4 regions of the Streptomyces sp. NPDC018610 genome follow, and region 2 is predicted to be linked to each of the others. Evidence: riboswitches for the same ligand, from Rfam matches in the RefSeq annotation. Region 2 holds a riboswitch; each other region holds the start of a gene.
What was found. A riboswitch is a leader RNA that binds a small molecule or an ion and turns the genes downstream of it on or off. The one in region 2 is predicted to bind cobalamin.
Positions count from the first base shown of each region.

Region 1 (4,071 bases), on a different contig from region 2:
GGCAGCCGGCGCGCGACGCGCTTCTGCATGCGGGTGAAGGCGTACCAGCGGCGTACGGACCACCGCCGCTGCCGGGTCTCGGCGGCGTCCAGCTCCAGCTGCCGGTCCACGGTGATGGGGTGGTGGATCGTGGTCACCAAGGGGGCGCCGACGTCGCCGAGGAGTCCGTAGCCGAGCGTCTGGTTGTCGTGCACGACGTCGAACTCGCCGCGCCGTCCGCGCAGATGGCGACGGGCGCGCAGGGAGAAGGTGAGCGGCTCGGGGAAGCCGCCGGTCCACATGGTGGCGACCTCCAGCGCGTCGATCCAGTCGCGGTACTCGTCGCGCCCCGGCGTGCGGAAGGGGTCCGGCTGGCGGTAGAGGTCGAGGCTGGGCAGCTCGGTCAGGCCCAGGCGGTCGCCGGGGGCGCCGTCGAGGACGTCGAGCACGGGGTAGGGCTGGGCCCCGATGACCTCCACCCGGTGGCCGAGGCGGGCCAGCTCCCGGGAGAGGTGACGGACGTAGACGCCCTGGCCGCCGCAGAACGGGTTTCCCTTGTAGGTGAGGAGCGCGATCCTGAGCGGTCGCTCGCCGTCGGCGGCGACGCCCTCCGGGGACCCCGCCTGACTGGCCTCAGCGGACACTCCGGGCCCCCTTCTGACTGCGCTGTCCCGCGAGACTACGTCGGGTCGTCGATCTAGAACAAGTTTCAGACTTGATCGTCCAGGAGGCTCCGAATCTACCGGCAGGTAGCCTCGCCGCAAGGCGGTGGATCGGGTGATTCACGCCACGGCCGCGGCCCTGGCATGCTGTCTGGTCGCACGCCCTCACCGACTGTCACGGAACGGGACCCATGCCTGCGGAAACCCGCGCCACGCGCGCTCACTCGGCGCCCCTCAGCGAGCGGCAGGAGGCCCGCCGGCGCCGCATCCTGGACGCGAGCGCCGAGCTGGCCTGCCGGGGCGGCTTCGAGGCGGTGCAGATGCGCGAGGTGGCGGAGTCCTCGCAGGTCGCGCTCGGCACGCTCTACCGGTACTTCCCCTCGAAGGTGCACCTGCTGGTGGCCACGATGCACGACCAGCTGGGGCGGATGCACGGCACGCTGCGCGAGAAGCCGCCGGCCGGCGCGAGTGCCGCCGAACGGGTGACGGAGACCCTGATCCGCACCTTCCGCGCCCTCCAGCGCGAACCCCGGCTCGCCGACGCGATGGTCCGCGCCCTGACCTTCGCGGACAGCGGCGTCGCCACCGAGGTGGAGCGGGTCCTGTGCCGGACCACGGCGATCATCCTGGAGGCGATGGGCCGCGAGGAGCCCACCGGCGAACAGCTCTCCGCGGTCCGCGTGATCGAGCACACCTGGCACTCGGCCCTGATCACCTGGCTCGCCGGCCGCGCCTCGGCCGCCCAGGTCGAGACGGACATAGCGACGGCGTGCCGGCTGATCGGCCTGACGGAACCGGGGCCGGAGCCGGACTCCGGGTCGAGGACACCGGCGGGGCAGGCACGGTCCGGGTCCTCGCCGGGCACGGCCACCAGCGCGGCCGCGGACGCGGCCACCCATGCGGGTCCAGTGGCGCCCAGGGCATGAGAAAACCTACGAGACGGGTTCCCTTCGCCGGCATTGTCCGGATCAGGTACTTGGGGGTCGCCGTCCTGCCCAGTCCTTGCGGCTTTCCGGCCTCTCAGCCCGACCGTCGACGTCGGCCCCGGCGGATGCCTCAGCGTCTCGCCAAAGTCGGCTACTCCGGTCGAACTCCCTCACTCGCCTCGTAGGCCACTTCCAGAATAGCCCTCCCGAACCGGTACGCAACCCCACAGAACCAGGAAAATCGGTCGATCGACGGAGCCGTGGCCGCCCCTCGGGGGCCTTACCACGGGCCGGTAGAGTGGCGGCGTCGTCATCACAGCCGTACAGGGGAAGCCGGTGCGAATCCGGCGCTGACCCGCAACCGTGAGCCGCTCCCGACGCGGCGAGCCGGACTGCCTCGTACGCGTGACCGGCTCACGTGCGCCGGCGCCCGCCGCCGCACGGCACCGTCGAGGTATACGGAGCCCGAGCCGCGGGGGTGCCCCGTGCTGCCAGGCTCCCCACAGGGAGAGGCATCCGCCGATCATGAACATCTGCCGCTGCGCCGCGGCCCTGGCCGCCGTCGCCGTGATCGGCATACCGACGCCCGCCTTCGCCGCCGGTTCGCCGTCCTCCTCCCCCTCCAGGCCGGCCGCCCTGCCCTCCGGGCTCTACGGCAGCACCGACCCCGAGTACGACGGCGTCTGGCGCCAGTCCCTCGCCCTGCTCGCCCAGCACACGGCCGGTGTGCGGCCCGCCGCGCGGGCGGTGGACTGGCTGACCGGACAGCAGTGCGCGAACGGCGCGTTCGCCGCCTTCCGCGCCGAGCCGGCCCGCGCCTGCGACGCCAAGGTGATGGTCGACACCAACAGCACGGCCGCCGCCGTCCAGGCCCTCGCCGCGCTCGGCGGCCACGACGCCGCCACCGGCAAGGCCCTCGCCTGGCTGAAGTCCGCGCAGAACAAGGACGGCGGCTGGGGCTACACGCCCGGCGGGCCCAGCGACACCAACTCCACCTCGGTCGTCATCGGCGCGCTCAGCGCCGTCGGCGAGAAGCCCGCCACCGTCCTGAAGGACGGCAAGTCCCCTTACGACGCGCTGCTCGGCCTCGCCCTGCCGTGCTCGGGTGACGGCGCGGGCGCGTTCGCCTACCAGCCGGACAAGAAGGGCGAGCTGGCCGCCAACGCGGACGCGACGGCCGCCGGTGTCGTCGCCGCCCTCGGCCAGGGCTTGGCGGCCACCGCGGGCAAGGGCACGGGCGAGGCCGCCCGGTGCGCCGGCTCCGGCAAGCCGACCGCCGCGCAGGCCGCCGCCAACGGCGCCGCCTACCTCGCGCACGCCGTCGCCGAGCACGGCTACCTCACCTCCGTCCTGCCCGGCGCCACCGCCCAGCCGGACTACGGCAACACCGCCGACGCCGTCGTCGCCCTGTCCGCGCAGGGCGGGGCCGCGCGGGCGAGGAAGCCGCTGGAGTGGCTGGAGAAGCACTCCGAGGCGTGGGCCAGGCAGGGCGGACCCGCCGCCTACGCCCAGCTCGTCCTCGCCGCCCACGCCACCGGCACCGACCCGCGCGACTTCGGCGGCCTGGACCTGGTGAAGGCGCTCGACGCCACGGGCCCCGCGCCGCAGGCCACCGCCGCGCCCGAGGCCGCCGAGGACGGCACGCCGTCGAAGAGCGGCGACAACCACGCCGTGTGGTGGGCCGGGGGCGCCTTCCTCCTCGTCGTCATCGCCGTCGGATTCATGCTGACCCGGCGCGGGAACGCGCAGGGGCGCCGGCCGTGACCGGCCGCCCGCGCGCGCTGTCCGCACTGCCGGTCCTGCTCCTGGCCGCCGCCCTGCTGGTGGCGGCGGGCGCGGGGCCGGCGCAGGCCGTCGGCTACCGCTACTGGTCCTTCTGGGACCGCGACGGCGACCGGTGGACGTACGCCACCCAGGGCCCCTCGACGGCCCGCCCCTCGGACGGCGACGTGCAGGGCATGCGCTTCGCGGTGAGCGAGGACTCCCAGGACGCCGCCAAGCCGCGCGGCGCCGCCGACTTCGCCGCCATCTGCGCCGGCACCGAGGCCCGGCACGGCCTGAAGCGGGTGGCCCTCGTCCTCGACTTCGGCACGCGGGCCGACGCCCCGTCCGGCGAGACGCCGCCCGCCCCGCGCACCGCCTGCGCCCGCGTGCCCTCCGACGCCACCACGGCGGAAGCCCTGGCGGCGGTCGCCAAGCCCCTGCGCTACGACACCGACGCGCTGCTGTGCGCGATCGCCGGCTACCCGGCCAAGGGCTGCGGCGAACAGGTCTCCGGCACGGCGGGCAAGGGCGGCGACGGGGACACGGCCGCCGCGAGCGGCGCGCCCGGCGACAAGGCCGCGCCGGACGGGAACGGCGGCCCCTCGGTCGGTCTCGTCGCGGGCGGCGCGGTCGTCGTCGTCCTGGCCGGAGCGGCCGTCTGGCAGGCCCGGCGGCGCCGGAATGCGTAGCACGCCGGACGGCGCGGACGCACGGACGCCGCCGGCCGCGCCCGGCCCGTC
Region 1 covers NZ_JBISAL010000001.1:564,599-568,669, forward strand. Annotated here, with positions in the region: gene ACH5A8_RS02540 (glycosyltransferase family 4 protein) at 1-623, opposite strand, end outside; gene ACH5A8_RS02545 (TetR family transcriptional regulator) at 833-1,567, shown strand; TPP riboswitch at 1,570-1,749, opposite strand; cobalamin riboswitch at 1,850-1,982, shown strand; gene ACH5A8_RS02550 (prenyltransferase/squalene oxidase repeat-containing protein) at 2,093-3,331, shown strand; gene ACH5A8_RS02555 (SCO2322 family protein) at 3,328-4,020, shown strand; gene ACH5A8_RS02560 (CbiQ family ECF transporter T component) at 4,013-4,071, shown strand, end outside.
Region 1: linked by a shared signal. The riboswitch ahead of ACH5A8_RS02550 (prenyltransferase/squalene oxidase repeat-containing protein) and the one ahead of ACH5A8_RS27585 (ribonucleoside-diphosphate reductase subunit alpha) in region 2 are both predicted to bind cobalamin.

Region 2 (4,071 bases):
CTTGGTCTCCAGCCGGTCCAGCTTCTCGACCGAGTCCATCCACTTGAAGCAGAACTCCGCCTTCTCGCGGATGGAGGGGATGTTCTCCACCGCCGCGAAGGCCGCCGCCCGGTCGTCCGGGTCGGGCAGGTAGGTGTCCAGCAGCGTCAGATAGAACTGGACGTGGACGGCCTCCTCGAACAGCTGGCGCGACAGGTACAGGCGCGCCTCCGGGGAGTTGATGTGCTTGTAGAGGGTGAGCACCAGGTTGTTGGCGACGATCGAGTCGCCGGTGGCGAAGAAGGCCACCAGCCGGCCGATGAGGTGCTGCTCGCCCGGGCTCAGCCTGGCGAGGTCGGCGACGTCCGAGTGGAGGTCGACCTCCTCCACGTGCCAGGTGTTCTTGATGGCGTCCCGGTAGCGCTCGTAGAAGTCGGGGTAGCGCATGGGGCGCAGGGTCAGTTCGAAGCCCGGGTCGAGCAGGTTCTGGGTGGTGCGGTCGGTGGGGGTCATCACTGGCATGCCTCGCAGGACTCGGGATTTTCGAGGGAGCAGGCGACGGCGTCGGGGTCGGCCGGCTGCTGGACGGGGATCGGGGCCCGGTCGCGCGTGCGCCCCTGGGCGGCGCGCGCGATCCGGGTCGCCGGGCGCGAGCGCAGGTAGTACGTCGTCTTCAGGCCCTGCTTCCAGGCGTACGCGTACATCGAGGAGAGCTTGCCGATGGTCGGCGTCTCCAGGAACAGGTTCAGCGACTGCGCCTGGTCGAGGAACGGGGTGCGGGCGGCGGCCATGTCGATCAGGCCGCGCTGCGGGATCTCCCACGCCGTGCGGTACAGCGCCCGTACGTCGGCCGGGATCCAGGCGAAGTCCTGCACCGAGCCGTTGGACTCGCGCAGCGCCTCGCGGGTGCGGGCGTCCCACACGCCCAGCTCCTTCAGGTCGTCGACCAGGTAGGAGTTGACCTGGAGGAACTCGCCGGAGAGCGTCTCGCGCTTGAACAGGTTGGAGACCTGCGGCTCGATGCACTCGTAGACGCCGGCGATCGAGGCGATGGTGGCGGTCGGCGCGATCGCCAGCAGCAGCGAGTTGCGCATGCCGACGGACGCGATCCGCTCACGCAGCGCCGCCCACCGCTCGGGCCAGGTGAGGGAGACGTCGTAGTGGTCGGGGTGCAGCACGCCCCGGGCGGTGCGGGTCTTCTCCCAGGCCGGCAGCGGCCCGTGCCGCTCGGCGAGGTCGGTGGACGCCTCGTAGGCGGCGAGCATGATCCGCTCCGCGATACGGGTGGACAGGGCCTTCGCCTCGGCGGAGTCGAAGGGCACGCGCAGCTTGAAGAAGACGTCCTGCAGACCCATCGCGCCGAGGCCCACCGGCCGCCAGCGGGCGTTGGAGCGGCCCGCCTGCCCGGTCGGGTAGAAGTTGATGTCGACCACGCGGTCCAGGAAGGTCACGGCGGTGCGGACGGTCTCGTCCAGCCGGTCCCAGTCGATCTCCCCGCCGGTCACGAACGCGCCGAGGTTGACCGATCCCAGGTTGCACACCGCGGTCTCGCCGTCGTCGGTGACCTCCAGGATCTCCGTGCACAGGTTCGAGGAGTGAATGACGTGGCCCGGCTCGGCCGTCTGGTTGGCGGTGCGGTTGGCGGCGTCCTTGAAGGTCATCCAGCCGTTGCCGGTCTGCGCGAGGGTGCGCATCATGCGGCCGTACAGCTCGCGGGCCGGCATGGTCTTGCGGGCCAGGCCCCTCGCCTCGGCGGCGCGGTAGGCGGCGTCGAACTCCGCGCCCCACAGGTCCACCAGCTCGGGCACGTCCGCGGGGGAGAACAGCGACCACGGCGCGTCCGCGTTCACCCGGCGCATGAACTCGTCCGGGACCCAGTGCGCCAGGTTGAGGTTGTGGGTGCGGCGGGCGTCCTCGCCGGTGTTGTCCCGCAGCTCCAGGAACTCCTCGATGTCCGAGTGCCAGGTCTCCAGGTAGACCGCCGCGGCGCCCTTGCGCCGGCCGCCCTGGTTCACCGCGGCCACCGAGGCGTCCAGGGTCTTCAGGAACGGCACGATGCCGTTGGAGTGGCCGTTGGTGCCGCGGATCAGCGAACCGCGCGAGCGCACGCGGGAGTAGGCGATGCCGATGCCGCCGGCGTGCTTGGACAGGCGGGCCACCTGGTGGTAGCGGTCGTAGATGCTGTCCAGCTCGTCCTGCGGGGAGTCGAGCAGGTAGCAGGAGGACATCTGGGGGTGCCGGGTGCCGGAGTTGAAGAGCGTGGGGGAGGAGGGCAGGTAGTCGAGGCGGCTCATGAGCCCGTAGAGCGCCGCGACCTCGTCCACGGAGCGGGCGGTGTCGTCCTCGGCGAGGCCGCTCGCCACCCGCAGCATGAAGTGCTGGGGCGTCTCGATCACCTTGCGGGTGATCGGGTGCCGCAGGAGGTAGCGGCTGTGCAGGGTGCGCAGGCCGAAGTAGCCGAAGCGGTCGTCGGCGGCCGGGTCGGCCAGCGCGTCGAGACGCTCGGCGTGCCGACGCACGAAGTCCGCGGTCCGGTCGGCGATCAGCCCCTCGCGGTGGCCCACGGCGACGGACTCGGTGAAGCGGGTGACGCCCTGCGAGCCGGCCTCGGCGCGGATGGTGAGGGTCAGCAGCCTGGCCGCCAGCCGGGAGTAGGCGGGGTCCTCGGAGATGAGCCCGGCGGACGCCTCGGTGGCCAGCTCGCGCAACTCGGCCTCGTCGGCGTGCGCGGAGCGGCCGCGCAGCGCGGCGGCGGCGACCCGGCCGGGGTCGGCGTCGGGGAGGTCGGTGGTCAGCTCGGTCAGGGTCCGCAGCAGCGCGGCACCGGGACCGTCGGTCTCCAAGCGGTCCTCGACTGAAGCCGGATCCGCAGGCGCGATGGTCACTTGGGGCTCTCCCTCGCTCGGCACGAGGCCTCGTCGAGGGCATGCGGCAGCACACGAGCGCACGCGGCGTCGCGTCCACCGGCCCATTCCACGAGGCCCGGACGTCGGCACCCGGACCGGACGGCCGGGTGCGCTGTCGGCAGGTCCTCGGACTGACGCACGTACACGGCGATCAGGGCACATGTGTACGTGTACACCGTTGCGGGACAGTTCCGGATTCGCACCGGATTCCCCTGCGGCGACAGCGAGGACGAGCATACATCTTGTGCCGGGTGGTGAAGCCACCCCCATATGTTGTGTCGTGGTGACTGCGCAGCGTGTCAGAGGGGCAACGCGAGGGTGAGCGGGGAGAGGCGCCCGCGGGCCTCCCCGAAGCCCGCCGGCCCGCCCCTGGGACGGGCCTGGACCCCGCTGTGCGGGGGCGGCGGCGCGCCGCCGGACTCCGGGCCGCCCCGGTACGGCGACGGGCCGCCGGAGAGCCCTCCGGCGGCCCGTCGGCTGTCCGCCGGGATCAGTGGGCGCTGCCGGCCGTGGCCGGCGGCAGCTCCACCGCGACCCCGGCGTCGCCCGCGTCCTTCGTGTAGTCCTCGGGGCTGGTCTCGTCGACGCCCTCGGGCGCCTTCAGCGCCCTGAGGACGAAGGTCAGGACCACCGCGACGACCACGTTGAGCACGAACGCCGTCATGCCGATGTAGCCGATCTCGCCGATGCCCGGGATCTCCTTGGCCGAGCCGCCGAAGTGCTTCTGCGTGGGCGAGGCGACACCGTAGGCCGCGAGGGTGCCGTAGACCATGCCGACCGCCCAGCCGGCCAGCAGCGCCCAGCGGTGGAACCAGCGGGTGAACAGGCCGCCCACCAGGGCCGGGAAGGTCTGCAGGATCCAGATCCCGCCCAGCAGCTGGAAGTTGATGGCGACCGTCTTGTCCATGGTCAGGACGAAGACCAGCGCGCCGACCTTCACCAGCAGCGAGACGATCTTGGAGACCCGGGTCTCCTCCTTGGCCGTCGCGTCCGGCTTGATGAAGTCCTTGTAGATGTTGCGGGTGAAAAGGTTCGCCGCCGCGATCGACATGATGGCCGCCGGCACCAGCGCGCCGATGCCGATGGCCGCGAAGGCGATGCCCGTGAACCAGTCCGGGAACATGTCCTCGAACAGCTGCGGAATGGCCAGCTGGCCGTTCTGGACCTTGACGCCCGCCGCGATCGC
Region 2 covers NZ_JBISAL010000011.1:251,485-255,555, forward strand. Annotated here, with positions in the region: gene ACH5A8_RS27580 (ribonucleotide-diphosphate reductase subunit beta) at 1-492, opposite strand, end outside; gene ACH5A8_RS27585 (ribonucleoside-diphosphate reductase subunit alpha) at 492-2,864, opposite strand; cobalamin riboswitch at 2,985-3,139, opposite strand; gene mctP (monocarboxylate uptake permease MctP) at 3,376-4,071, opposite strand, start outside.

Region 3 (4,071 bases), on a different contig from region 2:
GGCTGTGTCCGGTCTGAACGCCTGCGGCATCAACTCGCAGACCGGTGATTTCCTCACCTCCATGGGCAAGACACCAGTGGACTTCCTGATCGCGCAGCAGTTCAACCCGGGCGGCGGGTTCAAGTACCTGCCCACCGACACCTCACCGACGGCGTACGCGTCCATCGACGGACTGCGGGCCGTGGCAGGCGGCGGCTTCACGGCCACCCCGCCGGCTCCTACGACGCCGGGCGCGCCCCAGTGGGTGAGCCAGTCCTCCCTCACCTCCGGAACAGCCACGAAGCTGGGGCTCACCGTGGACGACGGCGCGGGCAACCTGAAGGTGTGCTCCGTCGCGCTCACGCCGACCGGCTCGACGACCACGCTGGGCGCCGTCCTCGACGCGGCCACCAGCGCCGCCACGCCGTCCGGCTGCGTCACGAGCGTCACCCCGTCCTCCGGCACCGGAACCGTCACCGCAGTCAACGGCAAGGCCAACAGCGGATCCAACACATGGAAGGTCAGCATCGACGGCTCGGCTTTCACCTCCGCCACGCGCAGCACCGTCGTCGGCGTCGGCGACACGATCGCCGTGCGCTGGGGCGCCTGACGCAGCCCTGTCGGTCACGGCGGAGACCTAGAGTCGGAGTATGCGCATCGTCTCCCTGCTGCCCGCCGCGACCGACATCGTCGCCGAGCTCGGACTGTCGCACCGGCTGGTCGGCCGTACCCACGAGTGCGACTGGCCTCCGCACGAGGTGGCATCCGTACCCGTCGTGACTGGGGCGGATCTGGATCAGGACGCGCTCACCAGCAAGGAGATCTCCGACGCCGTCGGTGGCTCGGCGCACTCGGGCTCGTCGCTGTACACGCTCGACACCGAAGCTCTCGCGGCCCTGCGCCCCGACGTGATCCTCACCCAAAATCTTTGCGACGTCTGCGCCGTGTCCTACGAAAAAGCCAGCCGGGCGGTGCGGCTGCTCGACGCCGACACCCGGGTCCTCAGCCTGGAGCCGCGTACCCTCGACGACGTCCTGGACTGCCTGGTCACCGTGGGCGAACTGCTGGGCGTCCGGGAGCGAGCCGAGCAGCAGCGGACGGCCTTGCTGGACCGTCTGGACCAGGCCCGCCGGGCGGTCGCAGGACGCGCCCGGCCCCGGGTGGCGGCGGTCGAGTGGCTCGACCCGCTGTGGCCCGCCGGACACTGGGTGCCCGAGCAGATCACCACCGCCGGCGGCGAAGCTCTCCTCGCCGCGCCCGGCGAGCACACCAAGCCGATGACCTGGGAGGCGGTGCGCGCCGCACGGCCGGACGTGGTCCTGGTCCTGCCGTGCGGCTTTCCTCCTGAACGCACGCTAAGGGAAGCAGAGTTGCTGACAAGTCTGCCAGGCTGGTCCGAGCTGCCTGCGGTTCGATCCGGCCGTGTCTGGGTGCTGGACGGCCCGGCCTACTTCAACCGCCCCGGACCACGCGTGGTGCGCGGGGCCGAGGTGCTCGCCCACGTCCTCCACGGCGAGCGGGCCGGAGAGCCGGTCACACCTGCCGAGGCACGTCCGTTCCCCGGCAGGTGATCACGGGCAGGGGTCAGAACGCCGTCCAGGTGAACGCGACCTTGTCGCCGGCGTTCAGCTTGAACTGGCAGCCGCCCACCGGAGTCGGCGTGCCGTTGACGGAGATGTTCCAGTAGGCGGCGCCGCCCCCACTGACGTTCTTGATGGTGTCGACGGAGAAGTCGTCGAACGAGGCGTACCAGGTGCCGTCCCAGGTGAAGTGCCGCTTGCGGGCCGCGTCGTCGAGCGCGGCCGTGGGCGTCGGCACGGCGGAGGGGTTGGCGCCGCCGTTGGTGCCGTCACATCTGTGCGTGCCGCCTGTGGTCGTCGTGACCTCGTGGCCACGGGTTCTGATCTTCCCCTTGAACAGCAGCCCGTCCAGACCCTGCACAGTGAGGGTCACCTTGACGGGAGCGTTCGTGCCGGGCGTGCTCTGGGCGTGTGCGACCGCCGGAGCGGAGGCGAGGGCGAGTCCGAGAGCGGCCCCGGCGATCACGGTGCGGCGTGCGGATGTACGGTGCAAGGCTCGAGCCTTCCTATGGGTGGCCCGCAGCCCATCGCCGTACGAGCGGGACCCGCGGCTGAGAAGGCGGGTCCATCGCCGTGGTGCACGACGGCTGGACGCACCGGATGGGGCGACCCGAACGAGGCTCTCGGCTCCGCGCTGCAGACCATGACAGTGGGAAGCGATTCGCGGCACGCGCCGGGTATCCCGACTCGCGGCCTCACGGCCGCACACGGTTGCAGGTCAGCGCCGGACTCCCACCGGCTTCCCCCAGTCACGCGCCTATGCGGTTGTCGTGCTGACAGCTCGCGCGCACACCGATCACGGTCCTGTGTGCGGTCGAACTGTGCTCATCCTATGGGGATTTGACGCCCCTCATTCGGACTTCACGACATTGGTTCTCCGGCGCTACGGGGTGGGAGCCCACCGGCGCGCAAGCCTCAGGAAGTACCAGTGCGGCGCGGAGGGGTGAAGGCATACAGGTCGAGGATGTCCGGCAACGGAGTGATTCCCGGGCCGCCGGCGCGTACCCAGGCGATGATGTCCTCCGTCGCGTCCGTGTCGTTGACGAGCCCCAGCCAGACCGGCCGGGCACCGGCGGCACGGCCGGCGGCGGACGGCTGTACGACGATGACGTTGGCCTGGTCGCACACGTCGAGGCACTCGGAGATGCGCACCGGCACCTCCGCCCGCAGCCGCGCGGTCTGTGCGGCGTGATCGATTCCGGTCACCTTGGGGCTGCCACAGCAGCAATCGCGGCATACGACTACTCGGCAGGGCACCGGACCCTTCCCCTCCACAGTCTCGCCTGACGCCTCTTTCGCCGGCCTCTCGGGCATCACACCACTCCCCTCCCGGGGAGATCCGCCCCGGCCTTGCTCGAGGAGGCGACCGCGTGAGTCTCCTGGCTCCCGGGTCGCCGCTCGCCCCGCCTTCCCACCCCGCACTGGGGAGTGGCCTGCCGGAATTCGCTCACCGGTCACAGTGGCGGGACCGCGCCGGATTCACACCGGCTTCCTCGGACCGCCGTCGCCTGTTGTCCCGGTCATCATCTCAGGACATCTGGATGACAGTGCCGTCAGGGGCACAGGAGCAGACATCGGGGCCTCGCCAGGGCCGATCGTGCGGTCCAGTCAGTGTCTGTCGGGAGGCAGGCGTGCGCTTTCCTGCACGGCCCGGGCGGGACGGTCGGCATGGGGAGAAAAGACCGACCCGCCCGGGAGACATCTGGGGCTACAGGCCCACGTCACGGCTGCGGATGTCCTCCAGGGATTCGCGGCGTACAAGAAGGCGGGCGGATCCGTCGCGTACGGCGACCACGGGCGGGCGGCCGACCAGGTTGTAGCCGGAAGCCATGGACAGGTGGTAGGCGCCGGCCACGGGGACGGCGAGCAGGTCTCCGGGACGTACGTCGGCGGAGAGTTCCGCGTCGGCGGCCAGGGTGTCCCCCGCCTCGCAGTGCCGGCCGACCACGGTGACCCGGGCGCGGTCCGCCGTGCTGTGCCGGCCGACCAGGCGCGGCGTGTACCGGACGCCATACAGGGCCGGGCGCGGGTTGTCGCTCATGCCGCCGTCCACGGCCACGAACACGTGCTCACCGGTGTGCTTCACGGACAGGACGCGGTACACGGCGATCCCGGCGGGGCCCGCGATGGCCCGGCCCGGCTCGATGATCAGCCGGGGAACGGGCAGCCCGGCCGTCGTGCAGGCGTCAACGAGTTCCGTACGGACCTTGCGGGCCAGCGCCGTCAGGTCCAGGGCCGGCTCACCGGGGCGGTAGGCGATGCCGTGGCCACCGCCGAGGTCGAGTTCGGGCAGGACCAGTCCGTGCTGCTCGTGCAGGCGGGCCATCAGGCCGACCAGGCGGCGCACGGCTACGAGGTACGGCTTGACACTCGTGATCTGGGAGCCCAGGTGGCAGTGCAGGCCGGTGAGTTCGAGCTGGGGCTGGTCGAGGATGCGGGTGATGGCGTGCTGGGCGTAGCCGTCCGCGATCGACAGGCCGAACTTCTGGTCGTCCGTTCCGGTGCGGATCTT
Region 3 covers NZ_JBISAL010000002.1:346,416-350,486, forward strand. Annotated here, with positions in the region: gene ACH5A8_RS06935 (hypothetical protein) at 1-589, shown strand, start outside; gene ACH5A8_RS06940 (cobalamin-binding protein) at 630-1,550, shown strand; gene ACH5A8_RS06945 (DUF4430 domain-containing protein) at 1,564-2,052, opposite strand; cobalamin riboswitch at 2,214-2,358, opposite strand; gene ACH5A8_RS06950 ((2Fe-2S) ferredoxin domain-containing protein) at 2,475-2,873, opposite strand; cobalamin riboswitch at 2,932-3,054, opposite strand; gene lysA (diaminopimelate decarboxylase) at 3,268-4,071, opposite strand, start outside.
Region 3: linked by a shared signal. The riboswitch ahead of ACH5A8_RS06945 (DUF4430 domain-containing protein) and the one ahead of ACH5A8_RS27585 (ribonucleoside-diphosphate reductase subunit alpha) in region 2 are both predicted to bind cobalamin.

Region 4 (4,071 bases), on a different contig from region 2:
GCAGTTGGCCATCCCTGCCGCGGCCATGCGCAAGCGTGTGGAGGAGACCCTCGACCTGCTCGGCCTCGCCGACCTGCGCCACCGCGCCCTGCACGAACTGTCCGGCGGCCAGCAGCAGCGCGTCGCCATCGGCTCGGTCCTGACCGCCCACCCGCGCGTCCTGGTCCTGGACGAACCCACCTCCGCCCTGGACCCGACCGCGGCCGAGGAGGTCCTCGCCGCCGTCACCCGGCTCGTCCACGACCTCGGCGTCACCGTCATCATGGCCGAGCACCGCCTCGAACGCGTCGTCCAGTACGCGGACCGGGTCATTCACCTGCCCGGCGACGGGCATGCCCGCATCGGCTCACCCGCCGAGATCCTCCGCACGTCCACCATCGCACCACCGATAGTGGAGCTCGGCCGGGCTGCCGAATGGTCGCCGCTGCCCCTGTCCATCCGCGACGCCCGCCGCGCCGCCGCACCACTGCGAGCCACGCTCGCCGACCGCCTACCCGTGCCCGTCCGGCCGCCGCTGCCGCACGACAAACGGACGCGGCTGCTGACCGCGCGCGGCATCACGGTCGCCTACCGGGGCGTCGCCGCCGTACGCGAAGTCGACCTCGACCTGCACGCGGGCGAAGTCACCGCGTTGATGGGCCGCAACGGCTCCGGCAAGTCCTCGCTCCTGTGGGCCCTGCAGGGCTCCGGACCGCGCCGGGCGGGAAGCGTGCGGGTGAGCGGCGGTACCGGCGGGACGGACCCTCACTCCGTGCCGCCGGCTCAAGCCCGGCAGCTCGTCGGGCTGGTCCCGCAGACCCCGACCGACCTGCTCTACCTGGAGAGCGTCAAGCAGGAACTCGCCCAAGCCGACGCGGACTCGGGCACCGAGATCAAGGCGCGTGCCCTGCTCGACCGGCTGGCTCCCGGCATCGACGACTCCGCCCATCCCCGAGATCTCTCCGAGGGGCAGAAACTCACTCTGGTCCTCGCCATCCAGCTCTCCGCCGCGCCCCGGGTCGTCCTGTTGGACGAACCGACCCGGGGACTGGACTACCGGGCCAAGACGGCACTGATCGGCATCGTGGACGCTCTCGCGGAGGAGGGCCGGACGATCGTCATCTCCACGCACGACGTCGAATTCGTCGCCCGGGCCGCCGACCGCGTCGTGGTCATGGCCGAAGGCGATGTCGTCGCCGACGGCCCGACCACGGAGGTCATCGTGTCCTCGCCGACGTTCGCCCCGCAGACGGCGAAGATCCTCTCCCCGCTGCCGTTCCTGACGGTCCACCAAGTGGCACAGGCGCTCGGCACCGAACGAGACGAGGCAGCACGCCCATGAGTACGCGCATCGGCAATGCCATCCGGTTGACCCCGCGCGTCGGCGTCATCATGGCACTGGCCGCCTTCCTCGGACTCGTCGCCTTCTTCTGGCCCTTCGTGGTCGCGCCGGGCACGTTCGGCTCCAACTACGCGCCCCCGCTGATCTTCGGCGTCCTGCTGGTGCTGGTCCTGTGCGTGGTCCTCTCGGAGATCGCCGAGGGCGGCATCGACTCCAAGTCGCTCGCCATGCTGGGCGTGCTCTCCGCCGTCAACGCCGCCCTGCGCCCGCTCGGCGCCGGAACTGCGGGCATCGAGACCGTCTTTTTCGTCCTGGTCCTGGCAGGAAGGGTGTACGGCCCAGGTTTCGGCTTCGTGCTTGGCTGCACCTCGCTGTTCGCTTCGGCACTGATCACCGGGGGAGTGGGCCCGTGGATGCCGTATCAGATGTTCGGCTGCGCCTTCGTGGGGATGCTCGCCGGATTCCTCCCCCGAGCGAGCGGCCGGCGTGAGGTGCTGATGCTGGCCGTCTACGGCTCGCTCTCCGGCTACCTCTTCGGCTTCCTCCTCAACCTCTCCTTCTGGCCCTTCTCCCTGGATCCCAACAGTTCGATCGCGTACCTGCCGGGTCTGCCCTTCACGGAGCAGTGGCATCGCTATGTCGCCTTCGACCTGGCCACCTCGCTGGGCTGGGACACCGGGCGGGCCATCACCAACTTCGTGTGCGTGCTGCTGGCGGGGCCAGCCGTACTGACCACCTTCCGGCGGGCCGCGCGCAAGGCCCGCTTCAGTGCGCCCGTGCGCTTCGCGGGCCCGAGGACGGTTGCATCCAAGCCTCGCTGACTCGGAGATGCCCCTGGCGAATCGGGACGAGACCGAGGCTGCGATCGCCGTCGCCACCGCGGCGCAGCCCGAGTGGTGTGCCTGGAACCCGCGGCGTCCGCTTCGGACAACGGTCCCCTTACGCGTTGTTGGCGACCGTCGGCCGGAAGAAGGGCATGGGCGCCTTCGTCGACGAACGACCACCGGTGTTCGGTCACCGCTGAGTCCCGAAGCCCGAACCCGCACCGTCCCGGGCGGTGGGAGAGGAAGATCACTTGGGAGGAAGGCGGTCTTGGCCGGTGCCCGCACCACGCGGTACGGTCTGTCCGATATCGACGACGGCGAGACGGAAGCCGGTGGGAATCCGGCACGGTCGCGCCACTGTATGCGGGACACCTCTCGGGTGTCGCGTGAGTCAGACCCGTGGCCGTCGTCCTGTGCACCACCGAGATGGGACGCGAACTCCCAGAGGAGGTTCTGCCATGGCGCAGACCGTCGCCCAGCCGACAGCCACCACTCCCACCATCCCCGCCAAGCTGCCGCTGAAGGCGATAGCGCCGTGGGCGGTCTTCTTCGGCATCCTGATGCTGGTCCTGCTGTACTTCGTCGGCGCCGAGCAGGGCGCCACCTCCGTGTTCAACGGCACGGACGTCCACGAGTGGGTGCACGACGCACGCCACCTGCTCGGCTTCCCCTGCCACTGACGCGAGGGACGCCCGACTCCCATGAACTCCGCAACGGTAAGAAATCTCCTCGTGCGGGGCATGCTCGCCGGCCTTGCCGCCGGCGTGCTCGCCCTCGTCGTCGCCTACCTCCTCGGTGAGCCGAGCGTCGACAAGGCGATCGCCTTCGAGGACGCCCACTCCCACGAGCACGAGATGGAAGTCGTCTCCCGCTCCCTGCAGTCCACCGCGGGCCTCGCCACCGGCGTCCTCGTCTACGGGGTCGCCTTCGGCGGCATCGCCGCCCTCGCGTACTGCTTCGCCCTGGGCCGCGTGGGCCGCTTCAGCCCGCGGGCGACCGCGCTGCTGCTGTCCGGCTGCGCTCTGCTCGCCGTCTATGTCGTGCCTTTCCTGAAGTACCCGGCGAACCCGCCGTCGGTCGGCGATCCCGACACCATCAGCAAGCGGACCACGCTGTACTTCCTGATGATGCTGCTCAGCGTCCTCCTCGCGGTCGCTGCCACCCTCCTGGGCAAGCGCCTGGCGCCCAGTCTCGGCACCTGGTGGGCGACAGTGGTCGCGGTGACCGCGTTCGCCGTCATGATCGGTCTGGCTTACGAGTTCCTGCCCGTCATCAACGAGGTGCCGAAGGACTTTCCGGCCGCCCTGCTGTGGCGGTTCCGGCTGTCCGCACTGGCCATCCAGACCGCGATGTGGGCCGGCTTCGGCCTGCTCTTCGGCGAACTGGCGGAACGCCTGCTGCACCCGAAGCCGGCGGCAGCCGCGAGCGGCCGCGCGGTTCCGGCCGCGCACTGATTCCTTCCGGACAACAGAGGGCCCTACGGAACCATCCGGGGGCCTTCTGGCGTTCTCCGGACACCGATTCCGACGGAAGAGTGAGTACGGCTCGGTAGTGCAGCCCGACCCTACGCGGACCACCCGGCCGATGAGCGGAGGAACCGAGTGGCCAAAACCCCCCAGCCGCGCCACATCACCCTCGGTGGCCGCGAGGCGGTCGCCCTCACCCGGGAGGAATACGACCAACTGATCGCCAGCCGACGGCAGATCGGCGGCCAGAGCGCCCGGGTGCGGGTCCTCGCCCAGCAAGCCAAACGCACCGAACAACTACTCCGCGACCTGGAGGCACTGATTGCCGCACAGGGGGAGGGCTGCAGCGGGCAGGTCCGCACATCGTCGACGACCTGCCCCGAAAGCCCGGCCACCCGGACGAATGCTGCTGGTGCCTGCCTGCGGTGCGAGTTGGCGTCGCTGCTGCGCCGTCACCGGG
Region 4 covers NZ_JBISAL010000002.1:335,842-339,912, reverse strand. Annotated here, with positions in the region: gene ACH5A8_RS06915 (ABC transporter ATP-binding protein) at 1-1,321, shown strand, start outside; gene ACH5A8_RS06910 (ECF transporter S component) at 1,318-2,142, shown strand; cobalamin riboswitch at 2,424-2,567, shown strand; gene ACH5A8_RS06905 (CbtB-domain containing protein) at 2,604-2,825, shown strand; gene ACH5A8_RS06900 (CbtA family protein) at 2,847-3,599, shown strand; gene ACH5A8_RS06895 (hypothetical protein) at 3,747-4,071, shown strand, end outside; gene ACH5A8_RS06890 (histidine phosphatase family protein) at 4,064-4,071, opposite strand, start outside.
Region 4: linked by a shared signal. The riboswitch ahead of ACH5A8_RS06905 (CbtB-domain containing protein) and the one ahead of ACH5A8_RS27585 (ribonucleoside-diphosphate reductase subunit alpha) in region 2 are both predicted to bind cobalamin.